Regions from separate parts of the Actinomadura sp. NAK00032 genome, predicted to be linked through region 1. Evidence: riboswitches for the same ligand, from Rfam matches in the RefSeq annotation. Region 1 holds a riboswitch; the other holds the start of a gene.
What was found. Region 1 has a riboswitch for S-adenosylmethionine ahead of thrC (threonine synthase). Riboswitches for the same ligand answer to the same signal wherever they lie in the genome.
Positions count from the first base shown of each region.

Region 2: linked by a shared signal. The riboswitch ahead of HUT06_RS33720 (aminotransferase class V-fold PLP-dependent enzyme) and the one ahead of thrC (threonine synthase) in region 1 are both predicted to bind S-adenosylmethionine.

Region 1 covers NZ_CP054932.1:1,400,916-1,415,601, reverse strand. The annotation lists gene HUT06_RS06730 (hypothetical protein) at 927-1,166, opposite strand; gene HUT06_RS06725 (hypothetical protein) at 1,534-1,977, opposite strand; gene HUT06_RS06720 (hypothetical protein) at 2,011-2,370, opposite strand; gene HUT06_RS06715 (hypothetical protein) at 2,451-2,729, shown strand; gene HUT06_RS06710 (DUF5959 family protein) at 2,733-3,125, opposite strand; gene HUT06_RS06705 (MoaD/ThiS family protein) at 3,186-3,461, opposite strand; gene thrC (threonine synthase) at 3,475-4,719, opposite strand; SAM riboswitch class I at 4,736-4,877, opposite strand; gene HUT06_RS06695 (cation diffusion facilitator family transporter) at 4,992-5,930, opposite strand; gene HUT06_RS06690 (trehalose-6-phosphate synthase) at 6,062-7,552, shown strand; gene HUT06_RS06685 (sulfotransferase) at 7,575-8,597, opposite strand; gene HUT06_RS06680 (RNA polymerase sigma factor) at 8,715-9,266, opposite strand; gene HUT06_RS06675 (serine/threonine-protein kinase) at 9,260-11,458, shown strand; gene HUT06_RS06670 (PadR family transcriptional regulator) at 11,618-12,238, shown strand; gene HUT06_RS06665 (hypothetical protein) at 12,308-13,114, opposite strand; gene otsB (trehalose-phosphatase) at 14,055-14,686, opposite strand, start outside.
Region 2 covers NZ_CP054932.1:7,379,850-7,394,535, reverse strand. The annotation lists gene HUT06_RS33755 (RNA methyltransferase) at 1-510, shown strand, start outside; gene HUT06_RS33750 (hypothetical protein) at 649-1,203, shown strand; gene HUT06_RS33745 (hypothetical protein) at 1,200-2,219, opposite strand; gene HUT06_RS33740 (hypothetical protein) at 2,256-2,606, opposite strand; gene HUT06_RS33735 (hypothetical protein) at 2,855-3,892, opposite strand; gene HUT06_RS33730 (hypothetical protein) at 4,012-4,380, opposite strand; gene HUT06_RS33725 (SseB family protein) at 4,377-8,033, opposite strand; gene HUT06_RS33720 (aminotransferase class V-fold PLP-dependent enzyme) at 8,135-9,394, opposite strand; SAM riboswitch class IV at 9,437-9,553, opposite strand; gene HUT06_RS33715 (hypothetical protein) at 9,606-9,977, shown strand; gene HUT06_RS33710 (transglycosylase domain-containing protein) at 10,019-12,691, opposite strand; gene HUT06_RS33705 (FKBP-type peptidyl-prolyl cis-trans isomerase) at 12,938-14,089, opposite strand; gene HUT06_RS33700 (exodeoxyribonuclease III) at 14,304-14,686, shown strand, end outside.

The DNA.
Region 1 (14,686 bases):
CACATCCTCGCCGGGGGAAGGTTCACCTACCTGCCCAGACCCGTTCTCACCTGCGACGGAACCCCGTCTGGGAACCTCACGGGTGTGTCGCCGTGACTCACTGTGCGTGGTCGTACGCCGGTATTCGCGGAGCACGCGCACCGGGACGGGGCAGAGGAACGACGGTCTGTTCCGCGCGTTCCGCGCCGGAAGTAGGAGGAGCCCCAGCGCTGCATCAATGCGCCGGTTCATGATCTCCTCGTCGTCGATGCAGTGAGCATATGTGCTCTGGAGCATGGCCACCGAGTGCCCGGCACGAGCCGCCACGTTGGCCGCCGGCACCCCACCGTTCAGCCAGAGCGACAGGCACGCACGGCACAGGTCGTACGGCCGTTGAGCGAGCGGGCAGCGGTCAGGACGTGCTTGCCATCGTCCAGGTAACGGCACCCCTCGGCCGCCCTTCGGCGCCCTGGTCAGCCGCCGCTGCCGGGGTAGTAGTCCTCTTTAGGCATGATGCGGCCACCGGTGCTGGGCCAGTGGTCATTGCCAGCCGTCACACGGCCGCCGGTGCCGGGCCAGTTATCGTCTTTGGCCGTAGTCATGGTCGTGGGGCCAGCGGCCAGCAGGACGCCGGCGGCCAAGGCCACTGCCAGTAGGCCCCGCACGCTCCAGGTAGTCCGGGTGGTCAAGCGCATCGACTACTCCCATTGTGAGGACAATGCGGGGTGTCGTCGTGACTCCGGACATGCTAAGCGATGGCGTCGCTCGCAGGGTTCCCGGCGGTTACCGCATCTGGGGCACAAAGGGACGCAAGTGGGGGAAACCGCTACGAACTGTAGCCCGACGATCTCTTGGCCGAGCTGAACGGAAACCGATAACTGGCCACGCGGAACCATTGCGGAACGGGCGGCCCTGCGGGGCGGTTTCGGACGGCCGGGACGGGGCGGTTAGGAGCGGCGTCGTGAGGAGTTCGAGCCGCGCTTGTTGCGGGTGGCCCGCCGCTCGGACAGGTGGCGGAGGAGTAGTCGGAGCACCAACAGCGCCGCCTCGCGACGCTCGGGCGTCCTCGACCACACCGCCGGGACGATGACGACGGCGATGAGAGTGAAGAGGATCAGCGCGACAAGGGACGCCCCGAGCCCGGGGAGAATCGCGAAGTTTCCGAAATTGCTCTGGGCCTCGCCCATGCAGGACCTCCGGGCAGCAGAAAGCAGCTCCGAAGGTCTCTCCCGCCGTGCGAAAGCCACGACCGACGGCCCGGACCGCATCATGCGGACGTGATGACGAGCTCGCCGCTTTGGGGATACTCCCCTTCCAGGGGGTAAGCGTAGCCCGTCGCCTCTGGCCGTGGCTCGGGTCACACGGAACACTTACGGAACGGACAGCCCCCGCATCAGCCGACGACGATCTCGAAGGGGCGTCCGGTGGGCTGGTCCTGTAGGGCGTGACGCTTCCCGTGCACATAGGAGACGAGGTCGCGGACCTGCTCCGCAGGACGGAGGTGACGCCTCATCGAACCGAGCGGCACGCCGGTCGATGGCGGCGTCGGGCGGATCAGAGGGCGATGGGGCGGTGGGCGAGGATTTCGTCGGCGATCTGGTCGGGGTCGTCGAGGGCCGGTGTGTGGAAGATCAGGGCGGCCCAGTCGGGGCTGGAGACGCTGGCGTCCAGGACGCGTGAGTAGTAGTCGGTCTCCGGGTCGGCGGCCTGGATCCTGCGGACGATCTCGGCGAGTTCGGCGCGGGTGATGTCGGCGACGCGCGGATGCGCCGGGCGGGCTGCTTCCAGGGCGAACTCGTCGAGAGTGCGCCGGTCGAGGTGGTCCGTGAAGTCGTGCGTGGTGTAGGCGTGCCCGGTGGCCTGGTTGAACTCGTCGATCGCCGCCGCGGCGGGTTCGCCGCGGGCGAGCAGGTCGGCGATGCGTTCGATCTCACTGGCCAGTTCCGCCAGCCGTTCGGGGGCGGCGGTGGGGGGCAGCAGTTCGGGACGCAGGTCCATGCGCGCATCCTGGCACACCGTCCGCCGGCTGTCTCAGCGCCCTTGGAAGGCGTTGCGGGTCTGGTCGGCCAAGTCGTCTACTACCTGCGCCACTGCTTCGACCAGGGCCTTGCCCGTCGGCTCGCCGGTCACCGTCCAGACTTCGCGGTCTTCCTCCTCGACGGATGTCACGCCGGTGACGGCGCTCAGCGCGTCGTCGATGCGGTGGCGCAATTCGAGTTCGAGAGGGCCGGTGCGGACGAATTCCATGACCCAGACGCTGACGTGCCACCACGGGCCCTCGCGGAGCTTGGAGGCGGATACGGCACGCAGGTTCGGCTCGTTGGTCTTGCGCAGCCACTCCTCGGCTATCGAAGAGTCGAGTGGCTGAATCTGCTGGATCTCATCAGTCACGTGGTGGAGGCTATCGCGCGTGCGCGGAGGTACGACCTCAGGATGATGTGCGGTGGGCGGGGCCGGAGAATCATGGCGGCATGACGCAACGGAAAGCCGACCCTTTATGGGCAGTCGCCCGGTGGCCGTTCGGTGTCGGCGTGGTTTGCCTGGTCGGGGGCGTTCTCGTCCTTCAACTGGACGAGGAGACTCCGTACAACTGCGACTTCAGCTGCGCCATGTCGAGCATCGGATGGCAGGACCTGCTGGCGCTCTTGCTGTTCATCCTCGGGATCATGGCGTTCTTGATGTTCGCCATGGTCTGCGTGTTGTTCGGGGTGCTGTCGGTCGTCGATTCCGTTCGTGACCGGTGGCGGTAGCCGCTATTCGGGGAGTAGCGCGCGGACGGCCGTCAGGCGTTCGCGGTGCTCTTCCAGCCAGTCGGCGGCGACTTCGATCGTGAGTTCCACCGTCACCAGGAAAGAGTGCGAGTCGACTACGGCCACGTGGACGCGGTCGTGGTCGTCGATTTCCAAGTGGATCTCGGTCGCGCGCTGACCTTCGCGCCATGCGGCGTCCGTTCCCTGGGAGAGGGAGTCGAGGGCCTTCTCCCAGGCGGTGAGGTCTTCGGCGTCCAGCCAGGTCTTGATGCCGCCGCTGACGAAATAGCTGCCGACCTCTATCTCACCGGTGAGGCCGCCGCTCTCCTGGCCGGTCACCCGAAGCGTGACGCTGTTCCCGAGGTCGTCGGCGAGGTTGATCAGTTCCGCTGGCACCGCGCCATCGTAGACCCGCGCCCGGCCCCGTGCGGACGGGACCGGGCTGCGGGCTGGGCGTCAGCCGCCGGCGACGGCGGGGATGATCGAGATCTGCGCGCCGTCGGGGGTGGCGGTGTCGAGGCCGTCGGCGAAGCGGACGTCCTCGTCGCCGACGTAGACGTTGACGAAGCGGCGGATCTTGCCGGCGTCGTCCAGGATGCGGGCGGAGATGCCGGCGTAGCTCGCCTCAAGGTCGGCGACGACGGCGCGCAGGGACGCGCCCTCCGCCTTCACCTCGGACTCGCCGCCGGTGTAGGTCCGCAGGATCGTCGGGATGCGCACGGAAACGCTCATGGTGCTCCTTTTCTCAGGCGAGGCCGGCGGCGCGGAACGCCTCCAGGGACGGGGCGATGTTCGCGGACGGTGCGACGACCGGGGCGACGGCGTCCAGGGTCTTCAGGCCGTCCCCGGAGTTGATGATCACGGTCTCGGCGGCGGGGTCGAGGGTGCCCGCGTCGATCAGCTTGCGGAGGGTGGCGACGGTGACGCCGCCGGCGGTCTCGCCGAAGATCCCCTCGGTGCGGGCGAGGAGGCGGATGCCCTCGACGACCTCGGCGTCGGTGACGTCCTCGACGGCGCCGCCCGTGCGGCGGGCGACGTCGAGGACGTAGGGGCCGTCGGCGGGGTTGCCGATGGCGAGGGACTTGGCGATCGTGTCCGGCTTCACCGGGCGGACGACGTCGTGCCCGGCCTTGAACGCGGCGGCGACCGGGTCGCAGCCGGCGGCCTGGGCGCCGAACACGCGGTACGGGCGGTCCTCGACCAGGCCGAGCTTGATCAGCTCCTGGAACGCCTTGTCGATCTTGGTGAGCTGGGAGCCGGACGCGACCGGGACGACGATCTGGTCCGGGAGCCGCCAGCCGAGCTGCTCGGCGATCTCGTAGCCGAGCGTCTTGGAGCCCTCGGCGTAGTAGGGCCGGACGTTGACGTTGACGAACGCCCAGTCGTCCTGCTCGCCGGCGATCTCCGAGGCGAGCCGGTTGACGTCGTCGTAGTTGCCGTCGACCGTCACGAACGTCCCGCCGTACACGGCCGTCGTGATGATCTTCTGGGCTTCGAGGTCGGACGGCACGAACACCGCGCTGCGGATCCCGGCGCGGGCCGCGGCGGCGGCGACCGCGTTGGCGAGGTTGCCGGTGGACGGGCAGGCCAGCACCTTGAAGCCGAGTTCGCGGGCGGCGGCGAGCGCCACGGCGACGACGCGGTCCTTGAAGGAGTGGGTCGGGTTGCCGCTGTCGTCCTTCACCCAGAGGCTCTGCAGGCCGAGGCTCTCCGCGAGGTTGTCGGCGCGGACGAGGCGGGTCAGGCCGGGCTCGGTGTTGGGGGTGTCGGCGACGTTGGCCGGGACGGGCAGCAGCCCGCGGTACCGCCAGATGTTGCGGGGCCCGGACGCGATGGACTCCCGGGTGACGCCCTGGAAGTCGTAGGCGATCTCCAGGGGGCCGAAACACTCTTCACAGGCGTAGAAGGGGCCGAGATCGCGGGTCGTGCCGCATTCGCGGCAGACGAGCGCGGTAGCGGGTCCGAGGTCTGTGGCAGGCGTGAGTGCCATGAGGGCGAGGCCTTTCTCCCCATCTTCCCTGCGCCACCTTGGTCGCAGGCCGGAGTTGGCACCATCTCCCGGCCGGCCTCGCAGGATCGCGAGCGCGCCACAGCCGGGTGGTTGCCGGGGCTTCGCAGGGCCGGTCCCTCCACCCCTCTGGATGAGCGGTATTCAGTTGTCGTCACGAGCGCTTTGAACTCGTATGCGTGACTTTACATGATCTGACCGGATGCCAGACAGCCGGGTCCGCTGGTTGAGACGGTACCCGGGTGAGGTCTTGATCACGCGGCCGACCCCTCGCGCGCGGAGCGCTGGGTGGGGTCGAGGAACACGTGCCGGATGATCGGGACCCGCTCGCGGAGCCGCCGGTCGATCTCGCCGGCGACGTCCTCGGCCTGGTCGGCGCTGATCGCGTCGGAGAAGTTGACCTTGGCGGCGACGAGCAGCTGCTCCGGGCCGAAGTGCATGGTGAGCAGCTCGTCCACGCCGGTCACGCCGGGCGCGCGGAGGATCTCCGCGCGGATCACGCGCTGGTCGGCGGGATCGGCGGCCCGCCCGATGAGCAGCACCGAGCTCTCCCGGCCGATCAGCAGCGCGAGCCCGGCGAGCAGCACGCCGATGAGGACGGACGCGAGCCCGTCCCAGAAGTCCGACCCGGTCAGCTGCCGCAGCACCAGCCCGCCGGCGGCGAGGGCGAGGCCGATCATCGCGGCGCTGTCCTCGAACAGCGCGGTCTTGAACGTCAGGTCGGGCGACCGGCGGACGTGCTCGACGATGTCCCGGCCGTTCTCGCGGGTCTCCTTGCGGGCCTGGTAGAAGGCGCGTATCCAGGACGTGCCCTCCAGCACGGCGGCGAGGGCGAGGACGGCGTAGGCGAGCCAGACCGCGGTGCCGGTGCCGCCGTGACCGGTCATGGTCAGGATGCCCTCGAAGATCGAGAACCCGGCCCCGGCGATGAAGATGCCGAACGCGGCGAGCAGCGACCAGACGTACCGCTCGTTGCCGTAGCCGAAGGGGTGCCGCCGGTCGGGGGGACGCTCGCTGCGCCGCAGCGAGGCGAGGAGGAAGGACTGGTTGAGGGTGTCCGCCACGGAGTGGGCGCTCTCGGCGAGCATCGCGCTGGATCCGGCCAGCAGGCCGGCGATCAGCTTGACGATCGCGAGGACGAGGTTGGCCGCTCCGGCGACGAGCACGGTCTTCGTCGTCTCGGACCTGCTCATCCGGATCGGTTACCCCGCGCGCTCCCCGCTAATCGCGCCGGATCCGGCCGCGGCGGCGGCTTGCGGCGCCCGTGGCGCACACCACGCGGGTCACTGTGGAGCGCCTGGGTAACAACTGAGACCCTGCCGGTATGAGCCAAGTGCTGGTGGCGTCCAACCGAGGCCCTGTGTCGTTCTCGCTGTCGGAGGACGGGGAGCTGGCCATGCGGCGCGGTGGGGGCGGGCTGGTGTCGGGCTTGGCGGCCGTCACGGGCGCCCCGCGCGACCCTGGGCCGCCGCGTCTCGCGCAGCAGTCGGAGGCGTCTTCTTCAGCGGCGGACGTGCTCTGGGTGTGCGCGAGCCTCGGTGAGGGCGATCGGACGGCTGCTCGCCGTTCACCGGACGGCCGCATAGACCTGGCGGGTTACGACACCGGTGGCGCGGCCGTGCGGATGCTCGACATCCCGGCGGCGACGTTCGACCGTGCGTACAACGGCGTGGCCAACTCGACGCTGTGGTTCGTCCACCATCTGCTGTACGACACCCCGCGCAGCCCGCATTTCGACGCTCGCGCACGGCGTGACTGGCAGTCCTATGAGGCGTACAACGCGGCCTTCGCGGACGCCCTGGCGCGGGACGCCGCCCAGGGCGCGAAGGCCGCGATCCAGGACTACCACCTGTCGCTCGCTCCGCGGATGCTGCGTGACCGGCGGCCCGACCTGAGGATCGTCCACTTCTCCCATACGCCTTGGGCGCCGCCGGAGTACTTCAGGCTGCTGCCGGACGACATCGGGACGCAGGTCCTGCTGGGCATACTCGGCGCAGACCACGCCGGGTTCCTCACTGAGCGGTGGGCCTCGGCGTTCCTTGACTGCTGCGAACTGCTTCCGGGTGCGCGCGTCGACCGGTCGGCCCGGACCGTCACCTGCTCGGGGCACACCACGCACGTCGGCGTCCATGGCCTCGGGGTGGACGAGGCGGCGCTGCGCAAGCGCGCGGCCCAGCAGGACGTAGTGGAACGGGCGCGCGCGCTGAAGGAGCAAGTGGGCGACCGCCAGCTCATCGTGCGGATCGACCGGACCGAACTGTCGAAGAACATCGTGCGGGGTCTCGCCGCCTACCGCGAGATGCTCGTCAACCATCCCGAGTGGCGCGGGCGCGTGGTGCATCTGGCGTTCGCCTATCCGTCCCGCTACGACCTGCCCGAGTACCGCGAGTACACCGCGGCCGTCCAGCGGATGGCGGCGCAGATCACCGAGGAGTTCGGCACGGCCGACTGGGATCCGCTGATCCTTCAGGTGAACGACGACTATCCGCGGTCGCTCGCCGCCTACGGCCTGGCCGATGTCCTGCTGGTCAACCCCATCCGGGACGGCATGAACCTGGTGGCGAAGGAAGGGCCCGTCCTGTCGAAGCAGGGCTGCGCGCTCGTGCTGTCACGAGAGGCGGGGGCGGCGTCCGAGTTGTCGGAGGATGCCCTGACGGTCAACCCCTACGACGTGTCGCAGACAGCGGAGACCCTGCACCAGGCGCTGCTGATGCCGCGCGGGTTGCGGGCCGAGCGCTGCGCCCGCCTGGCCGCCGCCGCGGCGGCGCTCCCGCCGCAGCGCTGGTTCGCCGACCAGCTCGCCGCCCTGGACTGACCGGCGGCGCGCTGCCGGCGCTTCAGGTGGCGCTGGTGGACGTCTCGGCCGGCAGCCTGCACTCGACCGGGTTCGGCTCGTGGCGCTGCTTCCAGCGCTCGCGCAGCGCGTCCTTGCTCTGCGCCATCCGGCGGTGGGCGCTGACCCGGGTGAAGTGGGCGAGCTGGGACGCGGGCGGCTTCGGCAGGCCGCTCGGCTCGTACCCGTACTCGGCGAGTCGCTCCCCGAACGCGGCCTCCGCCAGGCTGATCTCCCAGGGGTCGAGCCGCTCCGCCCACGACCCGATGCGGCCCGTGTTGACGGCGTCGTGCGTCCGGCCGTGCCACCGCTTGCGGGACGGGACGGTCCGCCGCGCGAGCCCCTCCGGATGCGTCATCACCGGGTCGAACTCCTCGCCGAGGAACCCGCAGAGCCGGCCCAGCTCGTCGGCGGGGTCGGCGACGAGCCGCTCGTACTGCAGCTCGTAGTAGGTGTCGGGGCCGAGGCGGTGCGCGAGCCGGCGGCCCTGGTCGACCGTCTCCCGCCAGAGCGAGATGGCGTGGTGGACGTCGCCGTCGTACCAGGGCATCTCCAGCAGCGAGGCGACGCAGTCCCGGCCGTCCCGGACGAGGTGGACGAACTGCGCGTCCGGGAACATTCGCAGCAGCGTGCCCGCGTACCGGGCGTAGCTCGGCCGCTTGTCGCCCCAGCGCGGCTTGCCGTGCAGCCGCGCGTAGGCGCGGAAGACGGTGCCGAGCGCGGAGCCGAGCGTGGGCGGGCCGGCGACGATCTCCTCGATGACCGCGTCGGCGTCCAGTCCGAGGGCGTGCACCTTGGTCGACCGGTCGCCCGTGATCCACTCCGCGAGGGCGCGCCTGTTCCTGCTCTCCGCGAGGTCACCGAAGTCGCACCGTCCCGTATAGGCGGGGAGGACGAACTTCGTCTCCCCCGGGATCGCGATGCGCGGATGCGAGTGGAGCATCAGCCGCAGCAGCGTCGTCCCCGAGCGGGCGCAGCCGAGGACGAAGATCGGGCGGTCGTTGCGGGAGGCCGGTCCTGATGGCATGCACCGCATGCTGGTGGACGCGCGCATGCCGCGGCCTGCGTTCTTGACGCACCGTGACCGCCCGATGACCGACCTTTGACGGCCGCCCGGCACGCGGCCGGGCCCGACCGCCGATCGTCAGGTGTAGGACTCGCCCAGCGTCTGCCTGACCTGCTTGCGCGCCTCGTGGATGCGGGACTTGACCGTGCCGAGCGGCAGCTTGAGCTGCTCGGCGATCTCCGCGTACTCCAGCTGGGACACGTCCCGCAGGACGAGGGCCTGGATGAGGTCGGGCTTGCGGGCCTCCAGGTCCTCCATGGCGTCGAGGATGTCGACCCGGGACCCGGCGATGACGCTGGTGCGGCGCGGGTCGGGGCGCTGCTGGGGCAGCTCGCCCGCCTGCTCGACCGAGCGCCGCTTCAGCGACCGGTAGGTGGAGCGGGCGGAGTTGGCGACGACCACGTGCAGCCAGGTGCTGAACCGCGACCGGCCCTCGAACCGGTGGATGTTGCGCGCGACCTGGAGCAGCGCGTCCTGGCAGGCCTCTTCGGCGTCCTGCCGGCACGGCAGGAACCGCGAACTGTGCCGCAGCACGTCCGGCTCGATCTTGCGGAGGAGCTCGTTGAGCGCGCCCTGGTCGCCCTGGGCGGCCCTCACCGCCAGCTCCTCGGTCCTCTCGTCGAATGCCATGCCGCCTCATTGCTCGTTCGCGGGGTCACCCCGTTTGCTGGGATGATACGGGAGTGTCTTTCCCACCAGCTGTAGGCCGTTACCGAATCGATCGCGTCCTGGGTTCGGGGGCGTTCGCCTCGGTGTGGCTGGGGCACGACGACGCCCTGGAGTCACAGGTCGCCATCAAGGTCCTGAACAGCAATCTGATCGACGATCTGGACGTGCGCAACCGGTTCCTGGAGGAGGCCCGGATTTTGCGCCGCGCCGATTCGGAGCGGCTCGTGCGCGTCCACGACATCGGGGAGCTGCCGGACGGGCGCCCCTACTTCGTCATGTCGTACGCCGACCGGGGGACGCTCGGCGACCGGATGCGCGAGCGGCCACTTCCGGTCAGCGAGGTGGTCGCGCTGGCCGAGCAGATCGCCTACGGCGTCGAGGTGATCAACACGCTCGGGGTGATCCACCGGGACCTCAAGCCGTCCAACGTGCTGTTCCAGTCGACGCCGGACGGCGGCGAGAAGCTGCTCATCGCCGACCTCGGCCTGGCCAAGGCCCTCGCGCACGCGTCCGGGGCGTTCACGCTGCCGGTCGGCACCCCCGGCTACATGTCGCCGGAGCAGGCGCGGTTCGGCGGCGGGCTGGACGTCCGCGCCGACGTGTACGGGCTCGGCGCGCTGACCTATCACATGATCACCGGACGGGCCCCAGGCCCGGCTCCCGTCAAGTCGCCGCCGAGCGAGTTGCGCGAGGGGCTGCCCCCGGCGTTCGACCAGGTCGTCATGCGGGCGCTGGAGGTGGAGCGGGAGAAGCGGTGGCCGACCGCGGAGGCGTTCGCGGAGGCGCTGTCCACACTGCGTCCGACGACGGCGCCGGCACCGCCCGCGCAACCGGCGCAGCCCGCGCAACCGGCACCGCCCGCGCAACCGGCGCAGCCCGCGCAACCGGCGCAGCCCGCGCAACTGGCACCGCCCGCGCAACCGGCGCAGCCCGCGCAACCGGCGCCCGTGCCTGCGTCTGCACCTGCGCCGCCACAAAACCCGCGGATCGACGCGGACGCGACCGTCCAGGACTTCTACCAGGACGGTTCCCAGGCGCGTCCGCCCGCACCCGTCCCCGGCCCGGGTCCGGGCGCGGGGCCACCGGGCTCGGCCGACATGCAGACCCGGTTCGACCAGCCCATGCAGGACGACGTCCGCACGTCCGAGATGCGCCTCCCGCCGCGCCCTCCGGCCGGCGCTGAGGCGACGATCGTGGACGAACCGGGCGGACGCGCCGTCCCGTTCGGGCAGCCCGAGGGGCCCACCGCCCCGGACAACGACAATGACCGCACGGTCGCCTACCAGCAGCCGCCGCAGGGGCCGCAAGCGCCGGGCGGAGACAACAAGACGGCGGTCTTCCCGACGCAGCCGCCTCCGCAAGGCGGCGGTGCCCCCGGTCAGCCGATGGGCGCGCCCGCGCCCGGCCCCTACGGCGGCCCGCCGCCGCCCACGGGCTTCCAGGCGCCTCCGGTCCAGGGCCAGGGGCCCGGCGGAAAGCAGGGCGGCGGCCTGATGGGCCGGCTCGGGGGCGGCGGCGCCGGCGGGCCCGGCGGCGCCCCCAAGAAGTTCGTCACGCCGCTGATCATCACCGTGGTCGTGCTGGCGGTGGCGCTCATCGGCGGCCTGACGCTCGGCATGCTGTTCTCCGGCGGGGACGGCAAGGACGACGACAAGGAGAAGGCGCCGGCCGTCCCGAAGGACTTCGTCGCCGTCTCCGACACCGCGGGCAAGATCAAGACCGCGGTGCCGAAGGCGTGGCCGAAGGGCCAGGAGCAGACGTGGTCGCCGTCCACCGTCCGGCTGAACGACCCGCAGGCCCGGCCGGTGCTGCGCGCGACTCCGGACAAGGCCGCCTTCCTCGGCAACGGCAAGGGCCCCGGTGTCTTCATCGGCGTCACCACGGACCTGCGTCCCGGCCAGTTGCCGCCGCCGAGCGCGGCCGCCCATCCGCAGTGCACGAAGGCCGCGCCGGAGAACTACACGACGCCGGACGGCGCGCTCAGCGGGACGATCACCCGCTTCACCGCCTGCAAGGTCGGCACGCCGTCGGTCACGGAGATCGGCCTCAAGGACAAGGCCGGCAAGTTCGGCCTGTGGATCAGGGTCAAGGAGACCGACGACCGCCAGGCCACCAAGGACATCCTGGACCACCTGAAGGTCACCGGCCCCTGACCCGGACGCGCTCCTGAGCGCCCACCTGCCGAAACGCGCCCCGCGAGAACCACCTCGCGGGGCGCGTTTCGCATGCGCCTCCTCTCTCGGACTTGCATGCGACATGTTTCCGATATATCGTTAATGCATCGCAACCGATCACTAGCAAAGGAGACTGCGATGCACGAGCACAAGATGCGAAGGCGCGACGGCTTCTGGGGGCCCCAGGAGCGCGGCCGCCGCGGCGGCGGGCCCTTCGGCCCGTGGGGCGGCCCGGGCTTCGGGCCCGGCGGACCCGGATTCGGCCCCGGCGGCCCCGGGCCCGGTCACCACGGACGCGGCGGGCGCGGCCGGCGCACCCGGCGCGGCAACGTCCGGGCGGCACTGCTCGCCCTGCTCGCCGAGCGCCCCATGCACGGCTACGAGATGATCCAGGAACTGGACGGCCGCACCGGCGGCGTCTGGCGGCCGAGCCCCGGCTCGGTCTACCCGACCCTCCAGATGCTGGAGGACGAGGGCCTGGTCAGCAGCGAGGAGCAGGGCGGCAAGCGGCTGTTCTCCCTCACCGACAGCGGCCGCGAGGAGGCGTCGGCGCAGACCACCGCCCCCTGGGACGAGGTCACCGAGGCCGCCGGCGAGAACGTCCTGCGCGGGCGCGAGGCCGTCGGCCAGCTGATGGGAGCCCTCCACCAGGTGATGGCGGTCGGCAGTGAGGCGCAGAAGGCGCGCGCGCTGGACGTCGTCAACGACGCCCGCCGCCGCCTCTACGGGATCCTCGCCGACGACCCCGAAGCCGAGTGAACCCGGCGGCGGGTCACCCCGCACCACAGGAACCGCCGCGGCCCGCACCGGGCCGCGGCGGTTCCGTGTTCACTCTCCGCGCGGGAAGGGCGCCTGCTTGGCGAGCTGGTCGGCCATGTAGAGCTGCTTCCACACGTACAGGCCCATGTCCGAGCGCTTGATGCCGCGGTCGACGGGAACGTCCACCGTGGCGCGCACCAGGAACGCCGAGCCCGGCGGCATGTACTTGTCGCCGCCGTCCCCCGAGACCAGCGCGGCGCCCGCGAGATGCCGGACGACCTGGCTCTTGGTCGGCGGCGTGCACATGTCCTCGGGGACGCCCGCCTGCGGCATGCACCGGCCGCGCGCGTCCGCCGTGACGAGGTTCCGCCTGACGAACACGTCGCCGGGGAAGTCGAGCAGGATGCGCTTCTGCGTCGGGTTGCTGAGGATGTACTCGATGTAGGCGAACGACGTCCCCGACGGCGGTGAGGACTGCGACGCCGTCTCCACGCCGCCGCTGACCCCGTCCGTCACGGCCGCGATCTTGTACTGGGACCCGTCGGCGGTGCCGACCGTGATCGCCTTCCCGGCGTCGGGCAGCTCGCCGGTGCCGGCCGGGCGCTGCTCCCCGCCGGCCGGGGCCGTGCCCGTCCCGCCGTCGTCCCCCGAGCCGGGGGTCAGCACGAGACCCGCCGTGACCAGCCCGGCGAGCACGAGCACGCCCGCCGCGACGAGCCCGCTGCGGCGCCCCGCACGGCGGCGCGCCCGCCGGGCGCGCTCCCGCTCCCGCGACCCGAGCCGGACCTGCACCCCGCTCGTCTCGCGCACCCCCATCGGCCCGGTCGTGGACGACCGTTTCTCACGCCGCGAGTAGGCCTCCTGCGCCTCGGGCACCCCGGCCCACTCCGCGTCCCCGGTCCCCCGCACACCGCCCCCGGCCTGCGCGGGTCCAGCAGACTGCCCGGCGGAACCAAGCTCCGCAGCACCACCGACCTGCCCACTACCACCAGGCCGCGCAACAACACCGGGCTGCGCAGACGTGCCGAGCTCCGCAGAACGACCGGGCTGCGCGGGGCCACCGGGCTGGACAACACCGCCGGGCTGCACGGCGCTATCGGGCTGCGCAGCAACGCCGGGCCGAGCGGACGTGCCGAGCTGCGCGGACGACGTGCCGAGGTCCGCAGAACGACCGGGCTGCGCGGGGCCGCTGGGCTGCGCAACGCCGCTGCGCTGCGCGACACCACCGGGCTGCGCAACGCCACCAGGCTGCGCAACACCACCAGGCTGCGCAACACCACCAGGCTGCGCAACACCACCGGGCTGGGCGACGCCACCAAGGTGGGTGGGGCCTGTGGGTTGTGCTGGGGTGGTGGGGTAGGCGGGTGGGGTGGGCATGTTGAGGGTTTGCGGGAGGCCGCCCGGTTGAGGGAGGGCGGGCTCCGGCGGTGCGGCGGGCGGGGGCGGTGTGCCCCACACGCGTGGCGGTGCCTCGGCGGCGGGTGGTGTCTGGACGATGGGGCGGTTCGGCGCGCCCGGTGGGATCGGGGCGCCCGGCGGCTGCACCGGCGTGCCCTCCCGTGGCGTGGCCCTGGGGAGGCCGTGGGCGGGCGTGTGCCCGGTGCCGTCCGGACCGCGCGGGACTCCCGGTTCCGTGTCCACCGTCAAGCCTCCCGTGTACTCGCGCGGTCCCCCGTGAACCACGCTTACCGCAGTTCACCATATTTTGGCCTAATTGGACTTGCGGTCCACGGGCGGCCCCGGAGTCGCGCGAGATGCGACAAAGCCGGTCAGCGCACTTGTCACCTCTCCGACAAGCGAGCGGCCGGGGAAGGGGTCAGGACAGGCCGTCCACCAGGTCGTCGAGGAGGCCGACCACGCCGGCGGGGCCGTCGACCACCACGTCCGCCCGCTCGGCCAGCGCCGTGACCTCGGCGGATCCGCTGCACACCAGCACGCCGGGCACCCCCTCGCCGCGCAGCGCGTCGACGGCGTCGAACGCGGCCAGGTCGCCGAGGTCGTCGCCGGCGAACAGCACCGCGGACGGGCGGGCGCCGAGGCCCTCGACGAACGAGCGGAGCGCCTTGCCCTTGTCCATGCCGGGCGGGCGCAGTTCGAGGACGAGCCGCCCGGGCTCCACGGCGAGCCCGGTCCGCTCGGCGAGCGCGGCGAGGATGCTCCGGAGCCGTTCGAGCGCGACCTCCGGCTCGGCGCAGCGCCGCGTGTGCACGGCGAGGGCCTGCCCCTTGTCCTCGACGAAGGTCTCGGGCGGCGCGCCCGCCGCCGCGAGGACGCCGGGCAGCTTCGCGCGCGCCTCGGCGACGCCCGGCGGCGGCTCCGGCTCGGTCAGCGTGCCGGACTCCCAGCGTTCGAGCCCGTACTGGCCGAGGACGACGAGCCCGTCGACGCCCGCGAGGCCGCCGTACTCGACGGCCACCGCCGCGGGCCGGCCGGTGACGATCACCAGGG
Region 2 (14,686 bases), 6.0 Mb from region 1:
CTCGAACGCCTCCCGCTGCCCCCGGTCGCGGACGTCCTCGCCGCCGCCCGCCGCGTCGTCATCTGCGAGGACATCGTCGACCACACCAACATCGGGGCGATCTTCCGCTGCGCGGCGGCCCTGGGCGTGGACGCCGCCGTCCTCGCCCCGCGCTGCGCCGACCCCCTCTACCGGCGCTCGGTGAAGGTCTCCATGGGCGCCGTGTTCGCCCTCCCGTACGCCCGCATGACCGACTGGCACAACGACCTGTCCCTGATCCGCGACGCGGGCTTCCAGCTCCTGGCCCTGACCCCCGCCCCCGACGCCGAACCCATCGACGACCTGAAACCCGCCGACCGCCGGGCCCTCCTCCTCGGCTCCGAAGGCGACGGCCTGTCGTCCCGCTGGCTGCACCAGGCCGACCACCGCGTCCGCATCCCCATGAACGAAACGGCACAGGAACGCGGCGTCGACTCCCTCAACGTCGTAGCCGCCGCCGCAATAGCCTGCTACGCCCTGACCAGATCCTGACCCATGCGCGAATGGCGTCACTCCGTGGACCGGTGGCGCATTTCGCGCCGGAGGCGGTGTCTGTACACTCGCCTCGTCCTCCGCCCACCACGCGGCCGGAGCCGCTTCCGGCGGTCGGCCCGAATCTGGAATTCGGCCATGGTGACCAGGAACAGAAAAGCAAGGAACCGTGCCCGCAGGCGTCGCCGATTAGCCCTTCTCCTGGAGCGGCCGCCGACCATCGTCAAGGTCATCTGCGCGATTCCCGCCTTCGCCTTCGCGCTGGAAACGGGAGTGGCCGGCTTCGCACTGGTGAACAACGGCGAGGGGACCATCGCCTCGGGTACCGGCATCGTCCGCACCTGCACACGGGATCCGGCGACCGGATGGCTCATGTACCAGTGCGGTCTCGAGGATCCGCGCGGCGCCGCCGCCCCCGTCGATTCGACCGTCTCCAGGGCCGGTGAGCTCAAGACGCTCACGCGTCCCCACGGCACGATCGCCTTCGAGATCCGCAAGACCACCGGAAGCAAGTCGGGCCAGGCCTCCGTGACGGTCGAGCGGGGGACGCCGAGGTATTCGGTCCTGGTGCAGATGCTGGTGTTCCCGGTCGGCATCGCGGCCTTCTTCGTCGTGTTCGTCCCGCTGCTGCGCCTGGTCCGGCTCGCTGCGCGGGCCGCCCGGCCCCGGCCCCACGCGCCCCCGGAACCCTAGGGATCGGCCCGGATGTTCAGCTTCTGGTTGATCTCTTCGGTGGACGGGACGTTGCTGGTGTCGTCCTCTTCTCCCTGTGCGATGCCACCCGCGATCTTGATTCCGCTCGCGGCGGCGGGCGCCCGTGGGTCGTAGGCGTTCCCGAAGGGGAGCGTGTGACCGTCGCGTCCACCCAGCGCGGTGCGGGCCTCCCGGCCGCTCCCCACGAGCCCCCGGCCGAACCCGCCGGGGCCGAGAGCGGTGTTCCCGCCCTTGCCCGTGAGCTTCCAGAACGATTTCGCCTTCATGTCCTTCAGCGCCTTCATCACCTTGGCGAGCACGGCCTGGAGCTTGCGGATGATCGCCATGACCTTCTGCAGGATCCGGGCGCCGCGCGAGGTGGCGACCGCCGCCTCCCCGGCGGTCGCGGCCCCCGCCGCCGCCTCCGAGGCGCCCAGCGTCGGGATCGCCGCCGCCTGCGCGGCCAGCCAGGTGATGATCAGCCATTCCACGAACTGCGAGATCAGGTCCTTGATGAGCGACATCGCCGTGTCCATCAGCGCCGCACTGAGCGCGAGGATGGCATCGATGTTCCCGATCTCCTTGGCGGTATCGCGCGTGCCCTCGATGAACGCGTCGAGCCGCTGCTTGGCGGCGGCACTGGCCGGCCCCGCCCAGGTCGCGAGGTCGGCCTTGAGAGTGCCGCTCATCTCGTCGGCCAGTTTCACGAGGTCTCGCTGGGCCGCCTGCCACTGGTCACGATGCTCGCCTATCTTGTCGGCGTCCCCGGTCACCCAGGTGAGCATGTCGTGCAGCGGCTTCACCCAGTCGATGAGGAATCCGACCCCGGCGCCGACCAGTGCACCGAGCGGGTCCAGATATGCGAACAACCCGGTGACTCCGAGGTCGGCGATGTCCGCCCCGATCGTCGCCAGGTCACCCGCCTGTCCGTGCTTCCACATGTTGACGCCTTGCGCGACTCCCGGCGCGTTCTTCTTGAGGGATTCGCTCGTATCGCCGAATAACTCGTACCCCATGTGACGGATCCTCTCTGAGGCTGAGGCGGGGCCGGACTAGGCGGGACGGATCCCGGGCAGGTCCTGCTCAAGTAGCCGGAGCTTGCCGAGGATCGCCTCGTTCGCCGCGGCGTAGTTGCGCGCGGTCGCGGTCATCGCCTTCTCGGCGTCCGCGAGGAACGTGGCGATCATGTCGATGTGGTCGCAGGCGCTCTCGGCGGCCTGCCCGTAGTTCACCGAGAACGCGGCACCGACGAGGCCCCACTCGTGGCCGCTGACGGTCTTCGCCGCGTCGGCGAAGGCCTTGGTCTTCTTCGCCCGGTCGCTGAAGGAGTCCAGATGCGTCGCCGCGGCCAGGAGCCGCTGCGGGTCGTGCCGGGTCTCGGTTCCTTCGCCGCCCTGGCTCATCGGCTTCCCTCCCCGGAGGTGCCGCCGGTGCCGGCGAGGTCGAGCGGCGGCACCGGCTCGCGTTCGAGAGCGGCTGCGGGGGATTCCAGTAAATCGGTCATTCTGTCAAGATCCTTGACTTCGCTTCCGACTAGACGGTTAGCCAGCCTAAGGCATGCGGAATCGGATCGACAGGATGATCGAGGAGATCGGCGGCAAAAGGCCCCGCGCGGGCCTTCCGGTGGAGGTGGCGGGGCAATCCCCGCTGATCACTTGCCGAACATGCCGCGGCGCGGGCGCCGGTGCGTTCCCTTCGGGCGCTTGGCGGCGGCCCCGGCGGGCACGCGGCGCCGTCCGAGCCGCAACTGCGTCAGCAGCAGCGAGAACGCGACCATCAGGGCGGCCAGCCAGGCGATCTGCGTGCTCGCCATCCGCTCGAACGTGATGTCCTGAGCGACGGGCGCCTTGTTCCCCTGCAACCGGCTCTGCGGCGTCCCCGCCCCGGGCACCGGACTCGGCGCGACGGAAGGGTTCGGCGCCTGGATGGGCGGCAGCGCCACCTGAGGGTTCCTGGGGCTGAACGAGGAGTTCGGCGACGGCGGCACATACCCGCCCGCCCCGCTCGACGACGACCCGCCGCCCCCGGACCCCGACCCACTGCTCCCGGACCCGCTGCTCCCACTCGTCCCGGACGACTTCGTAGGAGTAGGCGACGGCTTCGACGGCGTCCGCGACGGCTTCTCCGTCGGCTTCTTTGTTGGTGTCTTGGTTGGTGTAGGGGTAGCGGACTGCTCCGGCACGATGAAGGTGAGCTTGGACTGCGGAGTCTGCTTCGTCAGACTTGTTGCGCTCACGGTCACGGTGACCGTCACGGTCACCGTTTTCTTAGTGGACTTGGGGACGGACACCTTCGACTCAACATCCGCAACATCCTTGGGGGGCTCTTCACCGGTAGCGAGCGCCCCGAGTTCGCAGCCAGTGGCGCACTCACCCTCGACTGTTGCATCCGCTGACTCTGGCGTCGCGACGATGCTCTCGACCTTGATGCCGGAAACGTTGCCGTCCACCGCTTTGATGTGAGTCAGCACGGTGACTTTGTCGCCAGGCTTCGCCGTCGCAGTGGCAGGACTGACGCTGACCTCGAGCTTCCCCGTGGTGGCCGGTTCGGAGGTGGAGGGCGAGGTTGAGCCAGGCGTGGACGGTGAGGGAGCTTCGGTGGCGGCTACGGCGGAGGCGCCGCCGGCGGCGAGGACGGCCGCCGTGCCGAGACCGATGAACACCGGTTTGATCGCCGATCGGCAGATCACTGCCGCAGCACCTCCGTTGCGTCGCCGTTGAGCGCCCGTGTCCGATATGCACAGCCCGAGGGGTCGCCTCGACAGTCAAGCGAACACGCATCCGCGGGCCAAATCAACCCCGTCGCGGGTTAGATCATCTCTTCTCGGACGTCCTCGACCTCGGTGCCGGGGGCCCACGCCTGCCAGACGCCCTGGTCGATGCGGTCGAGGCCCAGGTTCTCGGCGACGGGGGCCCGTCCTCCCGTGTACTCGACGCGCAGCCAGTTCTCGTGCTCGCCGACGATGGCGAACCGCTCGCCGCGCCAGCGGCAGGTCGTCCGGACGTACCGGAGGTCCTCGATCTCGGACGCGGGGACGATCCGGCGGTACCGGCCGGGCCGCAGCTCCTCGAAACCGTCCGTCGGGCCCGGTGCGTACAGTCTGACCTCGCCGTCGGCGCCCGGCGCGGCCTCGAAGTCGCGGCCGAGCCAGCGCGCGACATAACCGTCCCGGATCACTGCACGGCCTCCGTCCGTCCGTCGCCGCCCTCGGGGCTCCCCTCCGGCCGCAGCCAGGCGAGCCGGTCGGGGTCGTACATCGCCACGAACCGCTCGGTCCGGTCGCGGCCGAGGTAGTACATCTCCGCGCCGTACGGGAGGCGGGCGCTGTCCACCTTGTACTCGCGGATGGAGCCGGCGCTTCCCGGGGCGAAACCGCCGCCCAGGAACGGCGGCCGCTCGATGACCCAGCCCGACTCGCCCCACGCGGCCAGTTCCGCCTCGTCGCGTCCGCCGAAGGGGACCCGGTACAGGCTGGGGCAGTAGGCGGGCCACCGGATGACGTACACGCCGTCGTCGGCGGGCGAGAACGGCGAGCCGTCGTACAGCAGCCCCAGCGTCTCGTACAGCTGGCCGGGCGTCTGCAGCTCGGCGACGTCGCCGGTGGAGTGCACGAACCCGCCGACCCGGTCGTAGCCCTGCTCCAGGTACCAGGAGACGAGCCCGTGCGGGACGACCTTCTGCATGATGGTGGGGGACGAGACGCGGTCGTCCAGGTCGGACGGCAGGCGTGCCGGTTCCGGCTCCGGTTCGGGCTCCGGCTCCGGTCGCGGCGGCGGCAGCAGCGGAACCTCGGGCCGTGCCGGGACGAGACCGACCCGCACCGCCCACTCGCTGAGCGCCCGCACCTGGCCGCCCTGCAGCGAGGCCCCGATGCGCGTCCCCGGGTTGAGCAGCATCGCCCAGTCCTCGCGGGGCCACGCGCCGATCAGCTCGCGGAAGTCGGCGTACACGAACCGGGACTCGGGCAGCACCTCGCGCAGCCGCACCAGCGACGTGAACACCCGCACGGACGACGCGTCGCGCAGCGCCGCGTCCCAGCGGAACTCGCGCTGTATGGGCGTCACCTCGAGCGGCGCCTCGTCCGGGATGGGGACGAGCACGTTGGCGTTGAGCAGCACCCGCAGGAACGCGTCGGAGTCGCCGCTCGACGCGGCCTCGTAGAGCTCCTGGTCGATCCGGTTCCCGGGCTCGAACGCCGGCTCGGGCTCTGGCTCGGGCTCCGCGACGGCCCGCAGGCCGCGCGCTCCCGGCGCCTCCGCTTCGCCTTCGCCCGGCACGGCCGGCGGCACGGGCTCGACCGGCCGCGCAGCCGGTACGTCGGCCGAACCGAAGTCGCCGTACGGGGATTCGGCGCCCGCGTCCCGTCCGCTGGACGGCCCGTCTTGAGCCGGAACGCCGCCGGGCGCGCCGGCCCCCGCCTCGCCGAACCCGCTCGGGGCACCCGTCCCCGGAAGCCCGCCGCCATCCCCGGTGGGGGGCGCGAGAGGGCCGGTCGGCGGTGACGGAGGCGCGTCGGCCGGACGCCCTGGCGCCTCACCAGGTGAGGGCGTCCCGGTCGACTCGCCAGGCGGTGGGACCGGGGACCCGCCGGTCGGGCCGCCCAGAAGACTCTCCGGCGGCGGGGTGGCGTGACCGCCGGTACCGGTGACCGGTGCAGCGGGCGCGTCGGTCGGGCCGCTCAGGGGAGCTTCCGGCGGCATGGTGTGGCCGCCGGTGTCGGCGAAGGGCGCGCCGGGTGCGTCCACTGGACGACTCGGGAGGTCATGCGGCGGCGGGGGCGCCACCTCGGCGGGCGGAGCGGCGGGTGCGTCCGGTGCGGGCGACAGGCCGGGCGGAGGGCCGTCCTGCGATGGCATGGCGAATCCGCCGCTCTCCCCGCCGGGCGGGGTGCTCTCCGGCTGCGGGCGCGGGGGTTCGCCGCTCTCTCCGCCGGGCGGGGCGGGGACGTGCGGGCCGGGCAGGGGGCTCTCCGGGTGCGCGGGTTCGCTGCTTTCCGCACCGGCCGGGCCGGGCAGAGGGGCGTCCTGCGGTGGCATCGGGAATCCGCCGCTCTCCGCAGCGAGCGGGGCGGGGGTATCGGCCGGGCCGGGCGGGGAGCTTCCCGGCTGCGGGGGCGTGAGCCCGCCGCTTTCCCCGCTGGTCGGGCCGGGCAGGGGGCTCTCCGGCTGGGGGAGGTTGTGGTCGCCGGTCGGGCCGCCTAGGGGAGGTTCCGGCGTGGGGTTGGTGCCCGGTTGGCCCAGGAGGCTTTCGGACGGTGCGGGGGTCCGGCGGGGGAGGTCCGTGCCGTGTGCGCCGGTCTGGTCGGGGACGGGCGTGGTCGCCTGGCCGGTGGGAACGCCTTCGTGCGGCGAGCCCGCGTGGTGGCCGGCGTCGGTGGTGCGCGCCGGTTCGGGTGCCGGGGCCGGGGCGTCCTCGTGCGGTGGGACGGCGTGGCGGCCGCGGTCGGCGGACGCGTCCGGCGGGACGGGGGGCGCCACCGGGACGGCCGGGGTGTCCGGCGGCGGGGGCGTGGACGCCGACGGCGGGGCCGCCGGGAGGCGCAGGGTGCGGAGCTGCTCGCCCGGCATCGACGCGTCGATGGGCGTGCCCGGGTTGAGGACGAGCGTCCACTCGGTGTCGGGCCAGGCGGTGACCATCTCGTGCAGGCTCGGCATGATGAAGCGCGACGAGCCGATGGCGTCGTTCATCCACTTCAGCGACGTGAACACCTGGATGGACGTCCGGCCGTGGACGGGGATCGGCCGCCACGGGAACTCGGGGTCGCCGGGGACGATGCCCCACGGGGTGTCGGCGTCGGCGGGCACCAGCACCTGCGCGCCCAGCAGGATCTTGTAGAAGGCCTCGGTGTCGCGGCGCCGGGCGGTGTCGAACAGGCGCTGCTCGATGTCGTTCTGCGGCTCGAAGCGGTCGGTCATGCGCTGCGCGGCGCGCTGGTCGGCCCAGGTGGCGAGGCCGGGGAGCTGCTGGGCGAGGACGGTGCCGCCGGCGGGGGAGCCGGAGTTGATGGCCAGGAGCCAGTCGTGGTTCGGCCAGTAGCGCAGCACGACGGTGAACGGCAGCGTGATGTACTCGGTGCCCGGCGGCGATGCCTCCGTGAGGCGTTCGGGCGAGGTGAAGACGGGCACGACCGTGGAGCCGTCCACCTCGCGGGTCTGCCAGGGGAAGCCGGGACGGCCCGGGCGCAGCGCGAAGTCGAGGTCGGGCGGGACGGGCAGCAGGACGTCGGTGGCCGCGAGGGTCTGCAGGAACAGGTCGTGGTCGTTGTTCGCGGCGGCCCGCAGCAGCTCGCGCTCGACGTCGTTCGCGGGCTGGAACTCCGGGCGCGGCGACTGCCGGGGCAGCTCGCGGTGCTGGTCGCGGAGCTCCTCCCAGGCGGCGGGCGCGCGGCCGACCTGCGGCGGCCGCCCGTCGCCCTCGGCGACCTGGCGCACGAACCAGGCCGGCATCCGCGCCTCGATCGGCAGCACCGCGCCGACGCCGTGGGCGGGCGCGTCGATGGCGAGCCACCACCGGGCGTCCGGCCAGGTCTCGGCGATGTCGCCGAACCGCACGGTCATGAAGTGCCGGTAGGACGGCCCGAGGCAGGCGCGCATCGCCGACGCCGACGTGTAGACCAGCACGTGGACGCGGCCGTCCTCCTCCTGGGTCGGCCACGACGGCTGCGTCTCGTTGGCGAGGACGCCGTTCACCAGTTCGGGCGGGACGGGGACGACGAGCTCGCTGTCCGCGAGGAGGCGGAAGTAGCCCTCCTGGTCCCCGGCCCGGACCGTCTCCTGAAGCCGGTGCTCGAACTCCGACGTGGGTCGCCACGCGTCGGCCACGGTCGCCACCCCCTGTTTCCTCCGTGCTCGTCCCCGCGCGACTGCCTACGCTACATGGGCGAACAGGACCAAAGAGCATATTCGCCCGGCCGTCCGCGGGTCCCCGCAGGTCAGCGCGTCGCCAGCCCGGCGAGGGCGGCGAGCAGCCGGTCGATGTGCTCCTCGCTCGTCCCGATGCCGATGCTGGCGCGCACGGCGGCGGCGTCCCCGCCAGCGAGGTGCCGGACGAAGGGGTGGGCGCAGAACTTCCCGTCCCGGACGCCGATGCCGTGCTCCTCCGACAGCGTAAGCGCCACGTCGCGCGCGTTCCACCGGTCCACGGTGAACGACACGATCCCGACGCGCGGCGCCCGCCCGCCCCACAGGCTCAGCTCCCGGACGGACGGGATCGCCGCGAGCCCTTCCCGGAGCCGTCCGACGAGCGCCTCCTCCCGCGCGGCGAGGTCGGGGAAGGACGCGGAGAGCGTCTCGCACGCGGCGGCCAGCGCGATCGCGCCGAGGACGTTCGGCGACCCCGCCTCGTGCCGCTGCTCGGCGGACGCCGCCCACCGCGTCGTCGCGCCGACCGACGCGCTCGCGCCGCCGCCCTTCAGGTAGGGGTCGGCGGCGCGCAGCCAGTCGGCGCGCCCGGCGAGCACGCCGGCGCCGAACGGCGCGTACAGCTTGTGGCCGGAGAACGCGGCGTAGTCCAGGCCGAGCGCGGTCATGTCGAGCGGCCGGTGCGGGACGAGCTGCGCCGCGTCCACCGCGATGCGGGCGCCGTTGCGGTGCGCGACCCGCGCCAGCTCCTCGACCGGCCACAGCTCGCCGGTGACGTTGGACGCGGCGGTGACGACGAGCAGCCGCGGCCCGACCGGGCACGACCGCAGCGCCCGGTCGGCGGCGGTGATGGCCTCGGCCGGGGTCGCGGGCGCGGGAAGCCGCACGGCGCGCTTCCACGGCAGCAGGGAGGCGTGGTGCTCGGACTCGAAGACCACGACGCTCGTCCCGGCGGGGACGGCGTGCGCGAGCAGGTTCATGGAGTCGGTGGTGTTGCGGGTGAACACGACGGCGGAGCGGCGCCAGGCGCCGAGGAACGAGCGGACGGTCTCGCGGGCCTCCTCATACGCGCCGGTCGTGACCTGGGACGCGTAGCCCGCGCCGCGGTGCACGCTGCTGTAGTACGGCAGCGCGCGGGTGACCGCGTCCTGCACCGCCTCAAGACAGGGTGCGCTGGCGGCGTAGTCGAGGTTGGCGTAGGGGACGCGGCGGCCGTCGCGCAGCGGCACCGGGACGTCCGCCCCGATCACGTTAGGGATCCGGCGAACCCGGACCCCCTCGGTGCGCGTCTCAGCGGGCGTGATGGGGGAGCGGGCGAGCAGCGTGGGCATGCCGGGACCTTCCAGGGTCTGGGACCCCGGGCCACAGGTCGGGATCCGCGCTTGCCGGGACGCGGTGTTGCGTCCGGCCAGGTCCTCACCCGGGGCACCCCATCGCGGACGAAGGGTTGCCGGCCAGCAAGCCGGGGCTTGACGCTGGCGCTCATGACCTAATGCGGAATTATATGCGGGTCCGTTCGGGGATCAAGCGGGAGGGGATGCGATGCGGTACGGGGTGGCGCGGGCGCTGGCCGGAGGCGTGGTGGTGCTCGGCACCCTGAGCGGGTGCGGGATGCTGGGCGGCAACTCCGACGAGGTGTGCGCCGACACGAAGAAGGTGCTCCAGCAGTACATCACCCAGGTGCGGAGCGTTCCGGCGGCCGAGCCCGCGCAGTGGAAGCAGGCGACCCAGCGGCTCGCCGGACAGCTGGAGGGGCTCGGGAAGAAGGCCGACGACGCCGCGCTGAAGAAGGCGCTGCTGGCGGAGTCGGAGAAGCTGAGCACCGCCGCCCCCGCCGTCGGCACCGGCGACGTCTCCCAGCTCAACACCGTGATGAAGGAGACACCCGCCAAGATCGGCAAAGCCTGCGACTGAGCCCGGCGGGCCGGCGGGGCCGGTGGGTCGGTGAGGCGGGCTCAGCCGCCGATGCGGCCCCCGCCGCCGCCCCCGCCGTCGCCGGTACCGCCGTCGCCTCCGTTGTCTCCGCCGCCGTCGCCACCGCCGTCACCGCCTCCGCCGGTGTCGCCGTCACCGCCGCCGTTGCCGCCGCCCCCGCCGTCCGGGGGCTGGATGATGGTCGGCAGCCCGGTCGGCGGGGTCGGGATGTCCGGCACCTCCGTGGGCGGCTCCGGCTCGGACGGGCCGGTGGTGCGGGGCGGCTGCGGTTCGCCGGGGCCGCTCGGCCGCGTCGGCAGGCCGTTGCCGGTGCCGGGCCGCATCGACGGCGACCCGAACGACTTGGGCTCGTAGTCCTTGATGTCGACGGCGTCGGTCATGTAGGTGCGCCAGATCTGCGCGGGCAGCTGCCCGCCGTACGCGCCGTAGCCGGGGATGTTCAGCGGCTTGCCGTCGCTGCGGAACATCGCGACCGACGTCGCCATCTGCGGGATGAACCCGTTGAACCAGATCGCCTTGCCCTTGTCGGTCGTGCCGGTCTTGCCCGCGACGTCGCGGCCGTCGGGCAGCTGGGCGCCCGTCCCGGTGCCGCCCTGGACGACCTTCTGCATCGCGTACGTCGCGTCCCGCGCGTTCTGCTCGCCGAGCGCCCGCTTGCCCTTCTCGGTGAACGTGCGCTTGTGGTCGTCGTTGTCGGTGACCGACTTCACCACGAACGGCGCCCGGTACACGCCCTCGGACGCGAACGTCGAGAACACGCCCGCCTGCTGGACGGGGTGCAGCGACACGATGCCGAGCGGGAACGTGGGCGCGCTGCGCTGCGCCTTGGTCATCTGGCTCGCCGGGATGCCCATCTTCTCGGCCATCTCGGCGATCTTCTCGGTGCCGATGTCCTGGCCGAGGTTGACGTAGGCGGTGTTGATCGAGTTCTGGGTGGCGGTGACGAGGTTCACCGTCCCGAAGCTCTGGTTGCTGTCGTTATGGATGGACGACCCGGCGAACGTCTGCGGTGAGCTGCCGTCGTAGGTGGAGCTGAGCGACCGGCCGTCCTCCAGCGCGGCGGCCAGCGCGATCGGCTTGAACCCGGACCCGGCCTGCGCCCAGTCGCCGAACGCGCTGCTCAGCGCCTCCTCCAGGTAGCCGCGGCCGCCGTAGAAGGCGAGCACCTGCCCGGTGGCCGGGTCGACCGACACCGCCCCGGTGCGGATCTTCTTGCTCATCCCGTCGGGGGCGTTCTGGTTGACGGCCCGCTTCATCGCGTCCATCAGCCGCTTGTCGAACGTCGTGGTGATCTTCAGCCCGCTGCGGTTGAGCTCGTCCTCGCTGTAGCCGCGGCGCTCGGTGAGCTCCTTCTTGGCCACGTTGACCATGTAGCCCTTCTGGCCCTTGAGGACGTCGGTGATCTTCTGCTTGACCGGCGTCGGGAACTCCATCGCGGCGGCGTCGGCGGACGTCAGGTACCCGTCCCGCGCCATGTTGCCGAGGACGGAGCGCCACCGCTGCTCGGCGGCGGTGCGCTGGGCGCCGGTCGGGTCGGCGAAGTTGCTCGGCTGCTGGATCGCGGCGGCGAGGTAGGCGCCCTCGCCGGGCGTCAGCTGGGAGACGTCCTTGCCGTAGTAGGCGTGCGCGGCGGCCTGCACCCCGTAGGCGTTGCGGCCGAAGTAGATCGTGTTGAGGTACTGCTCCAGGATCCAGTCCTTGGACTTCTCCCGGTCGACCTTCAGCGCGACCATGATCTCCTTGAGCTTGCGGGTGACCGAGCGCTCCTTGCCGATGCCGCCGTAGTAGTTGCGGACCATCTGCTGCGTGATCGTGGACCCGCCCTGCAACTGCTGCCCGGTCACGGTCGACCAGAACGCCCGCGTGGTGCCCTGCACCGAGACGCCCGGGTCGTCGTAGAAGCTGCCGTTCTCCGCCGCGATGACCGCGTTGCGGGTGCTCTCCGGGATCCGGTCGAGCTTGACCGCGTCCCGGTTGATGCCGGTCTTGGCGATCACGGTCTTGCCGTCGGCGTAGTAGAACGTCGGGCCCTGCGCGATCGCCTTCTCCTGCGGGGACGGGACGGGGGTGAGCAGGTAGGCGACACCGAACGCGGCGACGCAGAACCCGATGAACCCGAGCAGCAGGAACACCGTCCGGCGCAGGATGCGGGCCTTGCGGCTGCGCGGCTTGCGCGGGCCCCGGCCGCCGCGGCCCCCGCCGCTCCCGTCGCCGCCGCCTCCGCCGCCGTCGCTTCCGGGCGGCGGCGGTCCTGCGTGCTTGGACGAGGCGGCGGGCATGCCCTTGGTATCACCGCCGGCCGGCGCTTCGACACCGGCGGACGCCGAATCGGCCGCGAGATCGTCCGGTTCGTCGGCTAGATCACCTGGTTCGTCGCGCGCCGTTTCGCCGCCCTCTTCCGGAGCGGCTTCCGGAGCGGCTTCGGGGCCGCGTTCGGGGTCGCGCTCCGCGGCCGGTGATTCGCCCGTCTCGTCGCCGGAGTCGCCCGATTTAGGGGCCTTGTCGCCGTTCTGAGATATGCCGTCCTCGCCGGTGAATTCGGCGGCCCCGGCGGATTCCTCGGCCTCCGCGGTCAGCGTGGCGGTCGACGGACCGTCCTGGTCGGCCGGTGCCCCGGCCTCGGTGCCGTGCGGGTCCACCTCGGCGGCCCCGGTGGACGCGTCGCCCTCCGGGACCTTTTCGCTGTCGCTCACAAGCCCCCCGTGATTATTGCGTTACCGACGATACCTGAGGGGATCCGTGCGCCGGACGCCCAATGCGCGACCCGGGGCCTCCCAATAGGAGGACGGGCAATACGCGCCGCCGGTTGTCGTGACGGACGTCGCGATGCGCGCTTTCCCGCGACGTCCCGCGATGTCCCGCAAGGTTCGGCGACGTCCCGCAACGCGGAGCGGCGGGGGCCCGGTCCGGGCACCCCGCCGCCGTCACGCCGCCGGGCGCTACTTCTGGATCTTGGCGAGGATGTCCACGACGAACACCAGGGTGTCGGTGCCCTTGATCTTGGGCGGGCTGCCCTGCTTGCCGTAGCCCTCCGCCGGCGGCAGCACGAGCAGCACGCGGCTGCCGACCTTCGCGCCGGTGAGACCCTTGTCGAAGCCGGGGATGGTCGCCCCGGTGCCGATCGGGAAGGTCGCGGGCTGCTTGTTGTCCCAGCTGGAGTCGAACTTGTCGCCGCTCTTCCAGATCTTGCCGACGTAGTTCACCACCGCGTCGTCGCCCTTGGCGAGCGCCGGGCCGGTGCCCTCGACGAGCGTCTCGACCTGGAGCTTGTCCGGCGCGTCGGCGTCCGGGACCGTGATCTTGGGCTCCTTGGCGCCCTGGTCCTCGACCTTCGGCAGCTTCTTGTCGTCCAGCTTCTTCGCGGTGCCCTCGGGCTTCGGGTCCTTCGGGACGGCGGCCTGGATGTCCATGACGAACACCACCGCGTCCTTGTCGGTGATCTGCTGCGGGCTCAGCTGGCTGAGGTCCTTGGACGGCGGGAGCTGGAGCACGACCCGGCTGCCGACCTTCTGGCCGACCAGGTTCTTGTCGATCTCCTTCAGGCCGCTCTTGCCGATGACGAGGGGCCGCGGGCCGCTCGGCTGCTGGGCCTGCTGCTCGTAGGTGGAGCTGACCTTCTCGCTGGTGCTCTTGACGCGCGAGTTCTCGTCGTCCTTGTCCTTGGCCCACTTGTAGGTCGCGAACTGGACGTACACCGTGTCGCCGGCGGCGACCGCGCGGCCGCCGCCCTTGATCGGGTTGGTGATCTTCACGCTGGTCGCCGGCGCGAGCTTGGTGGGGATCTCGACCTTGGGCTCGGCGGCGAACTTGCCGGTCACCTCGATCACCGGGTCGGGCCGGTTGACCCACCAGTACACGCCGCCGGAGATCGCCAGTGCGGCCACCACGATCCCGGCGATCATCATCATCCGCCGCTTGCGCGCCTGCTTGGCGGTCAGCGCGGACGGGGCGGACGGCCGGTTCAGCCCGCTGCCCCGCCCGGCGCTGATGCCGTGCGGGGTGAACTCGGGACTGCGGATGCTCTGGGCGTTCGGGATCTTCGCCTTCGCCTTGACCGCCGGCTTGCCCCGGGGCTTGTCATCCTCGGACATGGTTCCTCACTTGCTCCGGGTTCGACGACATCACGAACGTGACCACCCTTCCAGGGCCGGGCTAAGCGCAGCGTGAAAACCGTGCAAAGGAGGCCGACCCGCAATCTACCGGTCACGCGTGGATCGCGGTGCCGTCCGGCAGGGGACAGGAGAAGCCGCCAGGATATCCCCGCCGGGGCGATGACTCACGCGCTCCGGATGGCAGGCTGGGGGAATGCGCCTCGCGACGTGGAACGTCAACTCGGTGAAGGCCCGGCTGCCGCGCCTTCTGGCCTGGCTGGACGAGACGAAGCCCGACGTCGTCTGCCTGCAGGAGATCAAGTGCCGCGCGGACCAGTTCCCGTCCGGCGACGTCGCGGAGCTCGGCTATGCCACCGCCGCGCACGGCGACGGCCGGTGGAACGGCGTCGCGGTCCTTTCACGGGTCGGCATTGAGGACGTCTCCAACGGATTTCCCGGCGAGCCCGTATATGAGGGTGAAGCCGAGGCGCAGGCGAAGCTGACGGAGCCCGTCCTCCTCGCCCCGGAGGCCCGCGCGATCGGCGCCACGTGCGGCGGTATAAGGGTCTGGTCGCTGTACGCGCCGAACGGCCGCAC